DNA from 4 places in the Blautia sp. AF19-13LB genome. Region 1 is predicted to be linked to each of the others. Evidence: predicted binding sites of a transcription regulator. Region 1 holds the regulator's gene; each other region holds the start of a gene.
What was found. Region 1 encodes Rex, which represses fermentation and respiration genes when NADH is low (regulators of the CRP and FNR family bind a similar motif). Its sites were predicted from a motif close to ATTGTTAANTANTTAACAAT; they were not measured.

Region 1 (3,665 bases):
CTGTTTTGGCAAGGCTGATTTTTTTCTCGTTTTTTTCACACTGACGTTTTGCTGCAAAGGCGCCTGTGATTCCCGCGAGCACATCGCCGCTTCCCGCCGTCGCAAGCGCACTGCTTCCGCTTGTGTTTATGTAATACTGCTCACGCCCTTCCTCTGCTGTCACGGTTACGGAATCCTTTCGTACACAGCAGGCCTGGTATTTTTCGGCTGCCCTTCCGGCGCTTCCTGCCGGGTCACGCTGGCATTCTGCAATGGTCATGTGCAGCAGCCGTGCAAGCTCTCCTACATGAGGCGTTAAAATTTTTTCTGCCCGGCAGCCCGAAAGAATCTCTGCATCTTCTGCAATCAGGTTCAGCGCATCTGCATCCAGAACAAGAGGAACTTCTGTGTGCTGCACCGTAAAAACGAGCAGTTCTTTTGCCGTCCGGCTTTTGGAAAGTCCCGGTCCCGCAACAACAGCGTCCGCCCAGGCGAGATCCTGCAGCAGGGCTTCTTCCGGAAGCGGCTCATCCTCCTTCCAGAAATCCGCCATTGCTTCCGGCAGGGCACAGAAAAGCGGCGTACGGTTTCTTTCCTCTGTCACAACCTTTACCATGCCGGCACCGGATGCAAGGACTGCCCTGGCACACAAAACAGCGGCTCCGCACATGGCACCGGAACCGGCAAGTACCAGCACCTTTCCGAAGGTTCCCTTATTTCCCATCGGCGTGCGGGTAAGAAACCGGTCCAGATCTTCTTTTTCCACTGAACCGTACCAGGGCGTCTCCTCTTCTCCTGCATCAAAGCCGATTCCGATATCACGGACCAGGACCTCTCCGGCATATCGTTTTCCGGGATCAAAGAGAAGCCCTGGCTTTGCACAGGCAAATGTCACCGTGGCTCTGGCTTTCACCGCCGCATCAAGGACCTCTCCGGTATCCGTGTGGATCCCCGAAGGGATGTCCACGGCAAGAACAGGAACACCGCTTGCGCAGATTGCTTCCACTGCCCTCCGGTACTCCCCTGCCAGCGGACGGGATACGCCAATTCCAAAGATGGCATCTATGATAACAGTATATTCCCGGAAATCCGGATTCTTAACCTCACGGACCCCATAATTTTCCGCAATTTTCTTCTGTGCTCTCATGCCTTCACTGTATTTTTCCGGATTTCCAAGACAGAACAGTTCCGCATCCACCCCTTTCGTCTTTAAAATCCGTGCAATTGCCGCACCGTCCCCTCCATTATTTCCGGGACCGCACACAGCAAGGACTTTTCCTGTATCCCATGTTCCATTTTGAAGCTCCTCCACGCAGGACAGCGCTGCGCGCTCCATCAGTACCAGGGACGGTACCCCCATGGTTTCGATCGTATTGCGGTCTGCCTGCTTCATCTGTGCTGCTGTAAGAATCCGTTTCATCGCTTTTCCTCCTTTTCCTGCCTTATCCGGAAAGTGAACAGAAAAAGTCTCCGGTTTCCCGAAGACTCTCCTGCTTTTGTTTTGGTTTCTTAATTGTTCTTTGGATGCTCCGCCTCATATCTGGTCAGATTGTAGGAGAGACGCATCAGACTTTCGGAAAGATGGACGTTCTCGACGATCACATCTTTCGGAAGTTTTAAGTTTAGATCGGTATGTGCAAAATTCCAGATTGCTTTTACACCGTTGTCCACGAGAATCTCTGCCATCTCTACCGCTTTTGCTTTTGGCAGTGTCAAAGCCGCAATCTCTACATGGTGTTCCTTGATAAATTCCGGAAGCTCGTCCGCCATGCGGATTTCAATTCCGCGCACGGAGATTCCTTTTAATACCGGGTTGACGTCAAAAATACCGACCGTTTTGAATCCGCTTCTTTCAAAGGCCGCATAATTAGCAAGCGCCTGTCCCAGATTTCCGGCTCCGACAAAAATCATATTGTGGACTCTGTCCAGACCTAAAATTTTTCCAATCTCGCTGTACAGATACCGCACGTTATAACCATACCCCTGCTGGCCGAAGCCGCCGAAATTATTTAAATCCTGGCGAATCTGGGAAGCTGTCACTTTCATCCGCTCGCTCAGCTCACCGGAAGAGATCCGTTCTACTCCGTCCTCCAGCAATTCGCCCAGGTAACGATAATATCTAGGAAGTCTTTTGATAACTGCCCGCGAAATTCCTTTTTCTTCCAAGATAAATTCCTCCTTATTTACACCTGCATATATTCATATTATATATGGTTGATAGAAAATTGTCAAAGATTTCTTGAAATTTTGTGTATTACTCTCTATAATAAGGATGGTGTATTATGTCAAAATACAGAAATATGTTATCTGGAGGAACCACATGATTCTTGCATGTCAGAATATCTCGAAAGCATTCGGGACAACGGAAATTATCAAAAATGCATCTTTTCATATAGAAGAACGCGAAAAAACCGCACTGGTCGGCATCAACGGTGCCGGAAAATCGACGCTGTTAAAAATCATCATCGGCGAAATGAGGGCCGATGAGGGAGAGGTCATCCTCTCCAAAGGAAAGACGATGGGCTATCTCGCCCAGCATCAGGATCTGACCGGACACCTTTCCATTTACCAGGAAGTGCTGACCGCGAAACAGAATCTGATCGATATGGAGGAACGCCTCCGTCAGATGGAAAGTGATATGAATACAAAATCCGGTGCAGAGCTGGATGAACTTCTTTCCACCTACACCCGCCTCTCCCATACCTTTGAACTGGAAAACGGATACGCGTACCGCAGTGAAGTCGTCGGTGTTTTAAAAGGTCTTGGCTTTTCCGAGAGCGATTTTGAAAAACAGGTGGACTCCCTCTCCGGCGGTCAGAAGACCCGCGTGGCACTTGGTAAACTGCTGCTCACCAAACCGGACATCATTCTGCTCGACGAGCCGACCAACCACCTCGATATGGACTCGATCTCCTGGCTCGAAACGTATCTTTTAAATTACAGCGGAGCCGTCCTGATCGTCTCCCATGACCGTTACTTTCTCGACCGCGTTGTCACAAAAGTCGTTGAAGTGGACAATAAAAAAGTAACAACTTTTGAGGGAAACTATACCGCCTACAGTCAAAAAAAAGCAATGCTCCGTGAAGCCGCTTACCATGCCTGGGTCAACCAGCAGCAGGAAATCCACCATCAGGAAGAAGTCATTGCAAAGCTGAAATCTTTCAACCGCGAGAAATCCATCAAACGCGCCGAGAGCCGTGAAAAAATGCTGGACAAAATGGATGTGCTGGAAAAGCCGACCGAAGTACGCTCCGATATGCGGATCCGTCTGGAACCGCGCATCACAAGCGGAAACGATGTGCTGACCGTCGAGCACCTCTCCAAAGCCTTCCCGGGACAGACGCTTTTCCAGGATCTGAATTTCGAAATCAAGCGCGGGGAGCGCGTCGCAATCATCGGAAACAACGGAACGGGAAAAACGACGATCTTAAAGATCTTAAACGAAGTCATCCGCCCGGATGCCGGCTCTTTTACACTTGGAAGCCGTGTACAGATCGGTTACTACGATCAGGAGCATCAGGTGCTCCACATGGAAAAGACCATTTTCCAGGAGATTTCCGACGCGTATCCGTATCTGACAAACACCGAAATCCGAAATGTGCTGGCCGCCTTCCTGTTTACAAACGACGATGTCTTCCAACCGATTCATACCTTGAGCGGCGGTGAGCGCGGACGAATTTCCCTTG
Region 2 (3,665 bases), on a different contig from region 1:
CGAACGAATATCTCTGCGGCAGAACACCGAACCCGTGTATCGCCTGCAACCGCTATGTGAAATGGGAAGCGTTGCTTCAGCGCAGTCTTTCCATTGGAGCGGACTACATTGCGACCGGACATTATGCAAGAATCGAACAGCTTGCCAATGGACGGTATGCGATTGCAAATTCGGTAACAGCGGCAAAAGACCAGACGTATGCACTGTATAATCTGACCCAGGAGCAGCTTTCGCATACGCTGATGCCGGTCGGAGACTACACAAAAGATCAGATTCGTGAGATTGCAGCAAAAATCGGTCTTCCGGTAGCAAAAAAGAAGGATTCCCAGGAAATCTGCTTCGTGCCGGATCAGGATTACGCTTCCTTTATCCAGAACGAGACAGGAATCGTGGCACCGAAAGGCAATTTCGTGAATACAAAGGGTGAAATCCTCGGTACCCATGAGGGGATTACCCATTACACCGTAGGACAGCGCCGCGGACTCGGCCTTCCGATGGGACACCGCGTGTTCGTACTGGAAATCCGTCCGGAGACGAACGAGGTTGTGGTCGGCGAAAATGAAGAGGTTTTCGCAAAAGTAGTAAAAGCAAACAAAGTAAACTATATGGCAATTCCGCCGCTGGAACTTGGAGAAGAGCTCTCCTGCACCGCAAAAATCCGGTACGGGCACAAAGGCTCCCCGTGCGTGATCAAACGGACCGGGGAAGATGAGATTACCTGTACCTTCCCGGACGGCGTGCGTGCTCCGACACCGGGACAGGCTGTTGTCTTCTACGTGGACGGCTGTGTCGGCGGAGGCGGAACGATTACGGAGGCCGAAAGATGAAAATAGCGGACTGTCATATGCACAGTTTCTTTTCAAGTGACAGCGAAGCACCAACAGAAGAGATGGTAAAACGGGCAGTCGAGCTGGGACTTCCGGCAATCTGCCTGACGGATCACTACGATATGGATTACAGTACCGGCGAGTTCCAGCTCGATACACCGGCATATGCGGCAAAAATCCGGGAACTGCAGGAAAAATACCACGACAGAATCGATATCCGATTCGGCGTGGAACTGGGACTGCAGCTCCACTTAAAAGAACGGATGGAAGAGTATGTAAATGCGTGGCCGTTCGACTATGTGATCGGATCCATGCATGTCATTGACGGAAAAGACCCCTATTATGAGGATGCTTTCCCGGACTGGACGGCAGAAGAGCTGTACCGGGCGTATTTTCGGGCTACAGCAGAAAATATCCGGTTCTTCCACAATTTCCAGACGCTTGGTCATCTGGATTATGTGGTACGCTACTGCAGAGAAAAGGGAAAAGATTACAGCTACCGCGCATTTGCGGACGAGATCGATACCATTTTAAAAGAGCTGATTCAGTACGATATCGCGCTGGAAATCAACACCGGCGGCTACAAGGCAGGCCTTGGCGTGCCGAATCCGACGCCGGATGTCATCAGAAGATACCGGGAACTGGGCGGCGAAAAGATCACCTTCGGTGCCGATGCCCACAAACCGGAACATATAGCGTTTCATTTCGCGGACGCGGCAGCTATCGCGCAGGAAGCCGGATTCCGGTACTACGTGCGGTTTAAAGAGAAAAAGCCGGAATATCTGCCGATCCAATAGAAAACACGCAGGAAAAGCCGGAAAAAGCCCCAGAAAGGCTGGATTCCGGCTCTTTCTGCAATAGACGGATCTTTCGAAATTTTGCAGAAATACGGATTGGCATCCGGCTTCTTCACAAATTTTAGAAATAATTTCGTATTTTCTTGAAAATAGAACTTGAATTTTCCGACGAAATTAGGTATTATACAGATAAGGTTGATGTTTCTTTAACAAAGTACAGAGACTCAAAATTAAAATTCACTTTTTAGGAGGAATTGAAAATCATGGCAGTAAAAGTAGCAATCAATGGTTTTGGCCGTATCGGACGTCTTGCATTCAGACAGATGTTTGGAGCAGAAGGTTATGAAGTAGTAGCAATCAACGATTTAACATCCCCGAAGATGTTAGCTCATCTGTTAAAATATGACTCTTCTCAGGGAAAATATGCTCTGGCTGATACCGTAACATCCGATGAAGATTCCATCACAGTAGATGGCAAAAACATCAAAATCTATGCTTTCCCGGATGCTAACAACTGCCCATGGGGAGAGCTTGGCGTAGACGTAGTTCTGGAGTGCTCCGGATTCTACACCTCCAAAGCAAAAGCTCAGGCACACATCAATGCAGGTGCTCGTAAAGTAGTTATCTCCGCTCCGGCTGGTAACGACCTTCCGACCATCGTTTACAATGTAAACCATGAGACACTGACAGCAGACGATAACATCATCTCCGCTGCATCCTGCACCACAAACTGCCTTGCACCTATGGCAAAAGCTCTGAACGAACTGGCTCCGATTAAATCCGGTATCATGGTTACTATCCATGCTTACACTGGAGATCAGATGACTCTGGACGGACCGCAGAGAAAAGGCGATCTGAGAAGATCCCGTGCAGCTGCAGTTAACATCGTTCCAAACAGCACCGGTGCTGCAAAAGCAATCGGCCTTGTTATTCCGGAACTGAACGGCAAACTGATCGGTTCTGCACAGCGTGTTCCAACCCCAACCGGTTCTACCACAATCCTTACAGCAGTTGTAGAAGGAACTGTAACTGTTGACGAGATCAACGCAAAAATGAAAGCTTCTGCAACCGAGTCCTTCGGATACAACACAGATGAAATCGTATCCAGCGACATCGTTGGTATGAGATATGGTTCTCTGTTCGATGCAACTCAGACCATGGTTCTTCCGCTGGACAACGGAACAACAGAGGTACAGGTTGTTTCTTGGTATGATAACGAGAACTCCTACACAAGCCAGATGGTTCGTACCATCAAATACTTCAGCGAGTTAGCATAATTTAACAAACTGAACGGCAAAATTTCAGAGCCCAAAGGGTCCGGTCTGTTAAGGACCGGGCCCTTTTTGCGAATGCGGCGGAAAAATACGGCACAAAAACAGCCCTTTTCCGTGTGCAAAAATTATAAACTGCATTTTTAAATAAGGACCGCGATGCCGCAAAAACAAAGAAACGGCGCGGCAGATGCAGTTGGATATATGGAGGGAAACGCCCATGTTAAACAAAAAAACCGTAGATGATATCAACGTAAAAGGAAAAAGAGTCCTTGTAAGATGTGACTTCAACGTTCCGCTGATCGATGGAAAAATCACAGATGAGAACCGTCTGGTAGCAGCTCTTCCAACGATCAAAAAACTGATCGCTGACGGCGGAAAAGTAATTCTCTGCTCTCATCTTGGAAAACCGAAAGGAGAACCAAAACCAGAGCTTTCTCTTGCACCGGTTGCAGTTCGCCTTTCCGAGCTTCTCGGACAGGAAGTTAAATTTGCAGCAGATCCTGAGGTTGTAGGACCGAACGCAAAAGCAGCTGTTGAGGCTATGAAAGACGGAGATGTAATCCTTCTGGAGAACACCCGTTACCGTGCAGAAGAGACCAAAAACGGTGAGGAGTTCAGCAAAGAACTGGCTTCCCTGTGTGACGTATTCGTAAACGATGCATTCGGAACCGCACACCGTGCTCATTGCTCCAATGTTGGTGTTACCAAATATGTTGACACTGCTGTTGTTGGTTACCTGATGGAGAAAGAGATCGCATTCCTTGGAA
Region 3 (3,665 bases), on a different contig from region 1:
GACGCGTGCTGAGATTCTGAAAAAGCTTGTCTTTATCAAATATCTTGCTCTGAACAAAAAGACGCAGGTTATCACCCCGACACAGCTTGGCGAAATGATCTACGACGTCGTACACCAGTCGATCCGCCCGCTTCTGAATCCGGAGCTGACGGCAAGCTGGGAAAAGGGACTTACCTATGTAGCGGAAGGCTCCATTACCTCCGAGGAATATATGGGAAAACTGGAAAACTTTGTGACACGCCACACGGTAAATGTGAAGCAGCTGCGGAATCAGTTCCAGCTAAAGAGCAGCTTTGATGCGTCCGCGCCGTATTACAAAAAAGCCTCTTCCACGCGCTCCCGTACCGGGAAACGTACCGCTGCAGAAGACTCCTCAGCAAAGTCCTATTCCACCGCCGGAAAAAAAGGCGCACAGAACTCCTGAAATGTGGTAAGATAAACAGGAACTAAAACAAGAAAGGATGAATCACGCATGAAAGATGCAACCATTTCTGAACTTTATGATTTAACCCAGACCATTGCCGCAAAAATCTTTGAAGGCAAAACGTATCCATGGGAAGTGCTTCCGCTCATTAAAGATTTTATTCTTGAACTCGGCGAAACACTCGATCCGGCAGAATACGAAAAACGCGGCGAAAATGTCTGGATCGCAAAAGATGCCGTGATCGCACCGACCGCTTCCATTAACGGCCCATGCATCATTGGAAAAGGCGCTGAGATCCGTCAGTGTGCCTTTATCCGCGGAAACGCCATCGTCGGCGAAGGCGCTGTCGTTGGAAACTCCACCGAACTGAAAAATGTCATTCTCTTTAATAAAGTACAGGTTCCGCATTACAACTATGTCGGCGACTCTGTTCTTGGATACAAAGCCCATATGGGTGCCGGTTCCATTACTTCCAATGTAAAATCCGATAAGAAGCTCGTTGTTGTCAAAGGCGCAGATGAACAGATCGAAACCGGACTGAAAAAATTCGGTGCGATGCTCGGCGATGAAGTTGAGGTCGGCTGTAACAGCGTATTGAACCCGGGAACGGTTGTCGGAAGAAATTCCAACATTTATCCACTCTCCTGTGTTCGCGGTGTGATCCCGTCAGGTCATATTTTTAAGAATGCGAAAGAAATTGTCAAAAAAATCTGATAATTAAAAAAATTCTCTTTTATCGAGAGAAAACCAAACCGATTGATTTAAAAGACCGCCGGAAATTTTATCGTTTTCCGGTGGTCTTTGCAATTTTTTATCAAAATATGCTGGACGAATGACCAATTTTGTGAGACAATAACCATAGGTCTGTGAACAGGCTGGAAACAGTCCGTTCGAAAGACAAAAGCTCAAATAAGTACATATTTGAAAGGAGTTTAACAATGACTTATTCACACGAAGTAGAAATGATGTGTCCGGTTGCCCAGGGCGTGCATCACGGTGCAGCTCCGATTCCGGAGGAAGCAAAATGGGTAAAAGCAAAAGAAATCAAAGACATTTCCGGATTCACTCACGGTATTGGCTGGTGCGCACCGCAGCAGGGTACCTGCAAACTGACTCTGAACGTAAAAGAGGGCGTTATCCAGGAAGCTCTCGTTGAGACCATCGGATGTTCAGGAATGACTCATTCTGCAGCTATGGCATCTGAGATTCTGCCAGGACTTACCATCCTTGAGGCACTGAATACTGACCTTGTGTGTGATGCTATCAATACTGCTATGAGAGAGCTCTTCCTGCAGATCGTTTACGGAAGAAGCCAGAGTGCATTCTCCGAGGACGGACTGGTTGTAGGCGCAGGCCTGGAAGACCTTGGTAAAGGACTTCGTTCCCAGGTTGGTACCATGTACGGAACTCTTGCAAAAGGACCTCGTTACCTGGAGATGACCGACGGTTATGTAACAGGTATCGCTCTGGATGCAGATGATGAGATTATCGGTTACAAATTCATCAACTTCGGAAAGATGATGGACTTCATCAAAGCCGGCGATGATGCAAACACAGCTTTCGAAAAAGCAAGCGGACAGTACGGACGTGTTGCTGATGCTGTTAAGATCGTTGACCCGAGAAAAGAGTAATCAGATAATTTAGGAGGATAGGAAAATGGCTTTATTTGAATCATATGAAAGAAGAGAGAAACAGATTCTGGCTAAGCTTGCTGAGTACGGAATCAACTCCATCGAAGAAGCTGCAGAAGTTACAAAAGCTGCTGGCCTTGATGTATACAAAATGATCGAAGGCATTCAGCCAATCTGCTTCGAGAATGCAAAATGGGCTTACACTGTAGGCGCAGCAATCGCAATCAAAAAAGGATGCCGCAAAGCTTCTGAAGCTGCTGCAGCAATCGGTGAGGGACTTCAGTCCTTCTGTATCCCGGGTTCTGTAGCAGATCAGCGTAAAGTTGGTCTTGGCCATGGTAACCTTGGTAAAATGCTTCTGGAAGAGGACACCGAGTGCTTCGCATTCCTGGCTGGACATGAGTCCTTCGCAGCTGCTGAGGGTGCTATCGGTATCGCTGAAAAAGCAAACAAAGTACGTCAGAAACCTCTGCGTGTTATCCTGAACGGTCTTGGAAAAGACGCTGCTCAGATCATCGCTCGTATCAACGGCTTTACTTATGTAGAGACTGAGTATGACTACTACACCGGAGAACTGAAAGAAGTATTCAGAAAAGCATACTCCGATGGACCGCGTGCGAAAGTTAACTGCTACGGCGCTAACGACGTTCGCGAAGGCGTTGCTATCATGTGGAAAGAGAACGTTGACGTTTCCATCACCGGAAACTCCACCAACCCGACTCGTTTCCAGCATCCAGTTGCAGGTACCTACAAAAAAGAGCGTATCGAAGCTGGTAAAAAATACTTCTCCGTTGCTTCCGGCGGTGGTACAGGACGTACTCTTCACCCGGACAACATGGCAGCAGGTCCTGCTTCCTACGGTATGACCGATACTATGGGACGTATGCATTCTGACGCTCAGTTTGCAGGTTCTTCTTCTGTACCGGCTCACGTAGAAATGATGGGTCTGATCGGCGCAGGAAACAACCCAATGGTTGGTATGACTGTTGCTGTAGCTGTTGCTGTTGAAGAGGCAGCAAAAGCTGGCAAATTCTAAGATTAGCCAAACTTTGCGTAAATAAAATTATTTGAGCAAAAAAGAAGCGCCGCGGGAATTTTCCCGTATGGCGCTTCTTTTTTGCTGCTTTCGATATCCTGCAAAGTTGGGCGTGCAGATTGCAGGAACGATGTTTCAAACACATGCTATATTCTTTTGATCCATGCACAAAAAACGCCTCTGAACCCAAAACGTTTCAGAGGCGTTTTTTATATCATTCTAAGCATTATTTTGCAGCGATAAACTTCTTTGCAACCAGTGTCTCTGCACAAAGTACTGCTCCGCCTGCTGCGCCGCGGACCGTGTTGTGGGACAGACCTACGAATTTCCAGTCGTAGATGGAATCCTCTCTTAAACGGCCTACGTTGATTCCCATACCGTTCTCGTAGTTGACATCCAGTGTTACCTGCGGACGGTTATCTTCTGTCATGTAACGGATGAACTGTTTCGGTGCGCTTGGCAGATTCAGCTCCTGCGGAAGGCCTTTGAAGTTCTCCAGTTTTTCGATCAGCTGCTCTTTCGTCGGTTTCTTGCGGAATTTTACGAAAACAGCTGCGGTGTGTCCGTTTAATAC
Region 4 (3,665 bases), on a different contig from region 1:
TCTGTTTCTCGTTCCGGCGTACCTGTACTGCGCAAAAACGCTTCGTTCTCTTTTTGAGAAAAATGCGCAGATGATGTAAGCCGTGCCGCAAGATGGACAAGCTGTTTCAATTCTGGTATAATGGAGCCTGGATTTTAGGAAAGCTGAAAAAGAATCCCATAGAAGAGAGGAAGATATCCTATGAAACAGTCGGTATTAGAATATAAGAAACTTCTGGAGCAGGAAGGACTTCTGGTGGAATTTGCAGAGCCGGAAGGAAAAGAAGGAGAGGACAGACCCGTTACCCTCGTAACGTATTTTTCGGGCGGAGCGGATCAGGGAACGCTGTTTCTCTGCAAAGGAGCTGCATTCAAAGAGGCATACTTAAAAGACGCCGTAAACCGCGGTGCTGTTGCCTATGTAAGTGAAAAAAAATACGAAGCGGGAAAAGAAATTCCGGCGCTCATCGTCAACGATGCCAGAAAAGCACAGTTTGTGCTGGGTGAGGCGTTTTACGATTATCCGGCAAAGTCGCTGCATGTCACGGCGCTGACCGGAACAAAAGGAAAGACAACGACAGCATACTACCTGCAGTCGATGCTCGATGCCTGCCTGAAAAAACAGGGCGGAAACGGATGTGCACTGTTAAGTTCGATTGAATATTACGACGGAAAGACGAGAGAAGCATCAACGCTCACCACGCCGGAATCCCTGGAGCTGTGCCGCCATATGCGCAATGCCGTAGATGCAGGCCTTTCCCATATGGTGATGGAAGTATCCTCCCAGGCGCTCAAATACGAGAGAGTCGGAAACACGCATTTTGATACCGCCATTTTCCTGAACATCTCCAAGGACCACATCAGCCCGACGGAGCACAAGGATTTTGATGATTATTTCCAGTCGAAATTAAAGATCTTCGACCGCTGCACCTGCGCCTGCGTGAACCTGGACAGCGACCATATCGGGGAAATCCTGAAAGCTGCGGCAAAATGTGAGCGCGTCGTTACGTTTGGATCGAAAGAAAATGCTGTAATCCGCGTGAGTGATATCAAGCCGGGCAGAGGAAAATTCTATTTCCATGTGGCAGGACCGGATTTCTCGGAAGATTTTACCCTGCCGGTGCACGGAGCCTTCAATGTGGAGAATGCCGTAGCTGCCATTGCGGCTGCCTGGTCGATGGGAATCCCGGTTTCGCTGATCAAGGAAAGCCTCCTTGGCGTCACCGTTCCGGGAAGGATGGAGACGTATGAGAGCAGCGCGGGCGAGGTCACGGCGATCGTGGATTTCGCGCACAATGGCCTGAGTTTTGAAAAAATGTTTGATACCGTAGCACTCGAATACCCGGGAAGCCGCGTAAGCGTTGTGTTCGGAACCCCGGGCGGAAAAGCATTCAACCGCAGAAAAGATATGGGTGAGATTTCCGGAAAACGGGCGGACCGGATTTTCCTCGTACCGGATGATCCGGGAAACGAAGATCCGCAGGCGATCTGTGAGGAGATCGGCGGATACATAGCAAAGGAAGGTGCATCCTTCCAGATCCGCATGGACCGCGGAGCAGCAATCCGGGAGGCGATTCTTGGCGCCGTACCGGGAGAGGTTGTTCTGATCCTTGGAAAAGGCGCGGACGTGACGATGCACGTCGGAAACGGAAATGTGCCGTACCGGTCAGATGCCGTCTATGCAAAAGAGGCGCTTGCCGAATATGGGAATGCATTTGCCGAAGCGGCAACGGCCCGTGAAACAGAAGAATAGAAGCAAAAACAGAAAAAACAGAGCAAAAAAGACACGGAACAGAAAAATCCGTGTCTTTTTTTGCGTCTGGCGGCAGCAGAAACGAAAATCAGACAGGAAATTTGGCGGATACATCCTACAAAATGTAGAAAAGAAGGACAGAAACTAACACATATGACGAAAAATTGTTAAAAATATAACGAACGAAAGTTAGATATGTGAAACTGAACACAGAAAGCAAAAACCCGGGAACCATGCGGGAAAAGACGAATTCTGCGGGATGAAGGACAAAACTGTAAGTTTTTGGAAAGAATTCTTGTGAAAAAGAACAAAAAATGGTATAATTGTATTGAGATATATCCAGAACACCCCTTCTGGAAGCGTACGGGCTCAGTGAGAAAAAAGATTTCACGAAAATGCTCGAAAAAAACACTTGTTAAATTCTTGTCATAGTGCTATGATAAGAAAAGTGAAAAATTTATCAATCACAAAAACCAACTAGGGGTATTTTAGAAAGGAGTATTTATGAGCAGCAAGATTACCATCATTGGAGCTGGAAGCGTTGGATCTACGATCGCCTATACACTGTCGAACGAAGACATCGCGTCTGAGATTGTTCTCATCGATATTAACAAGAAAAAAGTAGAGGGAGAGGTTATGGATATCGCGCAGGGTACCTGCTTCCGCGATCCGGTCTCCATCATCGCAGGTGAGTATGAGGATGCCAAGGACTCTGATATCGTAATTATTACTTCCGGTATTGCAAGAAAGCCTGGCCAGACCCGTATTGAGCTGACCCAGACCAACGTAAACATCTTAAAATCCATCACACCGGAAATCGTAAAAGCGGCTCCGAATGCCATCTACATCATTGTAAGCAACCCGGTTGATATCATGACCTACGTGTTTACAAAGATCTCCGGACTTCCGGAAAACCAGATCCTTGGTTCCGGTACCATGCTGGATTCCGCAAGACTTCGCTGCGGACTGTCTGAACACCTCAACATTGCCCAGAAAAACATCCACGCTTACGTATTCGGTGAGCACGGCGATACTTCCTTCATTCCGTGGAGCGGCGCTTACGTTTCCGGTGTCAGTCTGGACGAGTACTACGAGACCGTAGAAAAAATGGGCAGGAACGTAACCAAGATCGACAAAGATGCTATGCTGGAGTACGTAAGAACTTCCGGCGGACAGGTTATTGCAAACAAAGGAGCTACTTTCTATGCAGTATCTGTTGCAGTATGCAAACTGGTAGCAACCATTCTTTCTTCTTCCGATTCTGTAGCAACCGTATCTTCCATGATGCACGGTGAGTACGGCATCGAGGATGTATGCTTAAGCACACTGACCCTCGTTGGACCGAAAGGCGTACAGGGCAAGATTCCGATGCGTATGACAAAAGAGGAAGTAGAAAAACTCAAAGCAAGTGCCGACGCATTAAAAGCAGTTATCGCACAGATCGAGCACTAAGAGCGGGCAATAAGCTCAAAACATAAAATTTATGGCAGTGGCAGAAAGTGCGAAAGAGCGGTATCTCCCACTGCCTTAACGTGCGCCTGAAGAAATTTTCCGCCGGGTGTACATAAAAAGAGTACCGGAAACTTTTCCGGTGCCGGACAGAAGATACCGCAGGCAAAATGGAAACCAATAGGAGTAACAAGAAAGGAGCAATTCCATGACCTACAGTTATTTTCCGGGCTGTACGCTGAAGAACAAAGCAAAAGATCTGGATCACTATGCCAGAGAATGCGCAAAAGTTCTGGGATTTGAACTGGAAGAAATTGAAAACTGGCAGTGCTGCGGAGCTGTGTATCCACAGGCATCCGATGAAATCGCTACCAAACTTTCTTCGGTTCGCGCCTTAGCAGACGCCAAAGAAAAAGGACAGGATCTGATCACAGTCTGTTCCGCCTGTCATCACGTGATCAAACGCGTAAACGATGACATGGCGA

Region 2: the regulator Rex is predicted to act here: its motif matches at 1,819-1,838, upstream of gap (type I glyceraldehyde-3-phosphate dehydrogenase).
Region 3: the regulator Rex is predicted to act here: its motif matches at 1,224-1,243, upstream of DWX32_RS15325 (iron-sulfur cluster assembly scaffold protein).
Region 4: the regulator Rex is predicted to act here: its motif matches at 2,143-2,162, upstream of DWX32_RS07810 (L-lactate dehydrogenase).

Annotation. Positions count from the first base shown of each region.
Region 1 is NZ_QUGO01000007.1:207,684-211,348, forward strand. It holds gene DWX32_RS09410 (bifunctional ADP-dependent NAD(P)H-hydrate dehydratase/NAD(P)H-hydrate epimerase) at 1-1,399, opposite strand, end outside; gene DWX32_RS09415 (redox-sensing transcriptional repressor Rex) at 1,489-2,145, opposite strand; gene DWX32_RS09420 (ABC-F family ATP-binding cassette domain-containing protein) at 2,300-3,665, shown strand, end outside.
Region 2 is NZ_QUGO01000001.1:148,463-152,127, forward strand. It holds gene mnmA (tRNA 2-thiouridine(34) synthase MnmA) at 1-827, shown strand, start outside; gene DWX32_RS00805 (histidinol-phosphatase HisJ family protein) at 824-1,624, shown strand; gene gap (type I glyceraldehyde-3-phosphate dehydrogenase) at 1,888-2,901, shown strand; gene DWX32_RS00815 (phosphoglycerate kinase) at 3,116-3,665, shown strand, end outside.
Region 3 is NZ_QUGO01000017.1:28,720-32,384, reverse strand. It holds gene DWX32_RS15335 (DNA topoisomerase) at 1-424, shown strand, start outside; gene DWX32_RS15330 (acyltransferase) at 473-1,138, shown strand; gene DWX32_RS15325 (iron-sulfur cluster assembly scaffold protein) at 1,363-2,055, shown strand; gene DWX32_RS15320 (GGGtGRT protein) at 2,081-3,091, shown strand; gene DWX32_RS20915 (DUF6783 domain-containing protein) at 3,159-3,251, shown strand; gene asd (aspartate-semialdehyde dehydrogenase) at 3,318-3,665, opposite strand, start outside.
Region 4 is NZ_QUGO01000006.1:85,763-89,427, reverse strand. It holds gene DWX32_RS07820 (MATE family efflux transporter) at 1-79, shown strand, start outside; gene DWX32_RS07815 (Mur ligase family protein) at 181-1,731, shown strand; gene DWX32_RS07810 (L-lactate dehydrogenase) at 2,236-3,183, shown strand; gene DWX32_RS07805 (CoB--CoM heterodisulfide reductase iron-sulfur subunit B family protein) at 3,389-3,665, shown strand, end outside.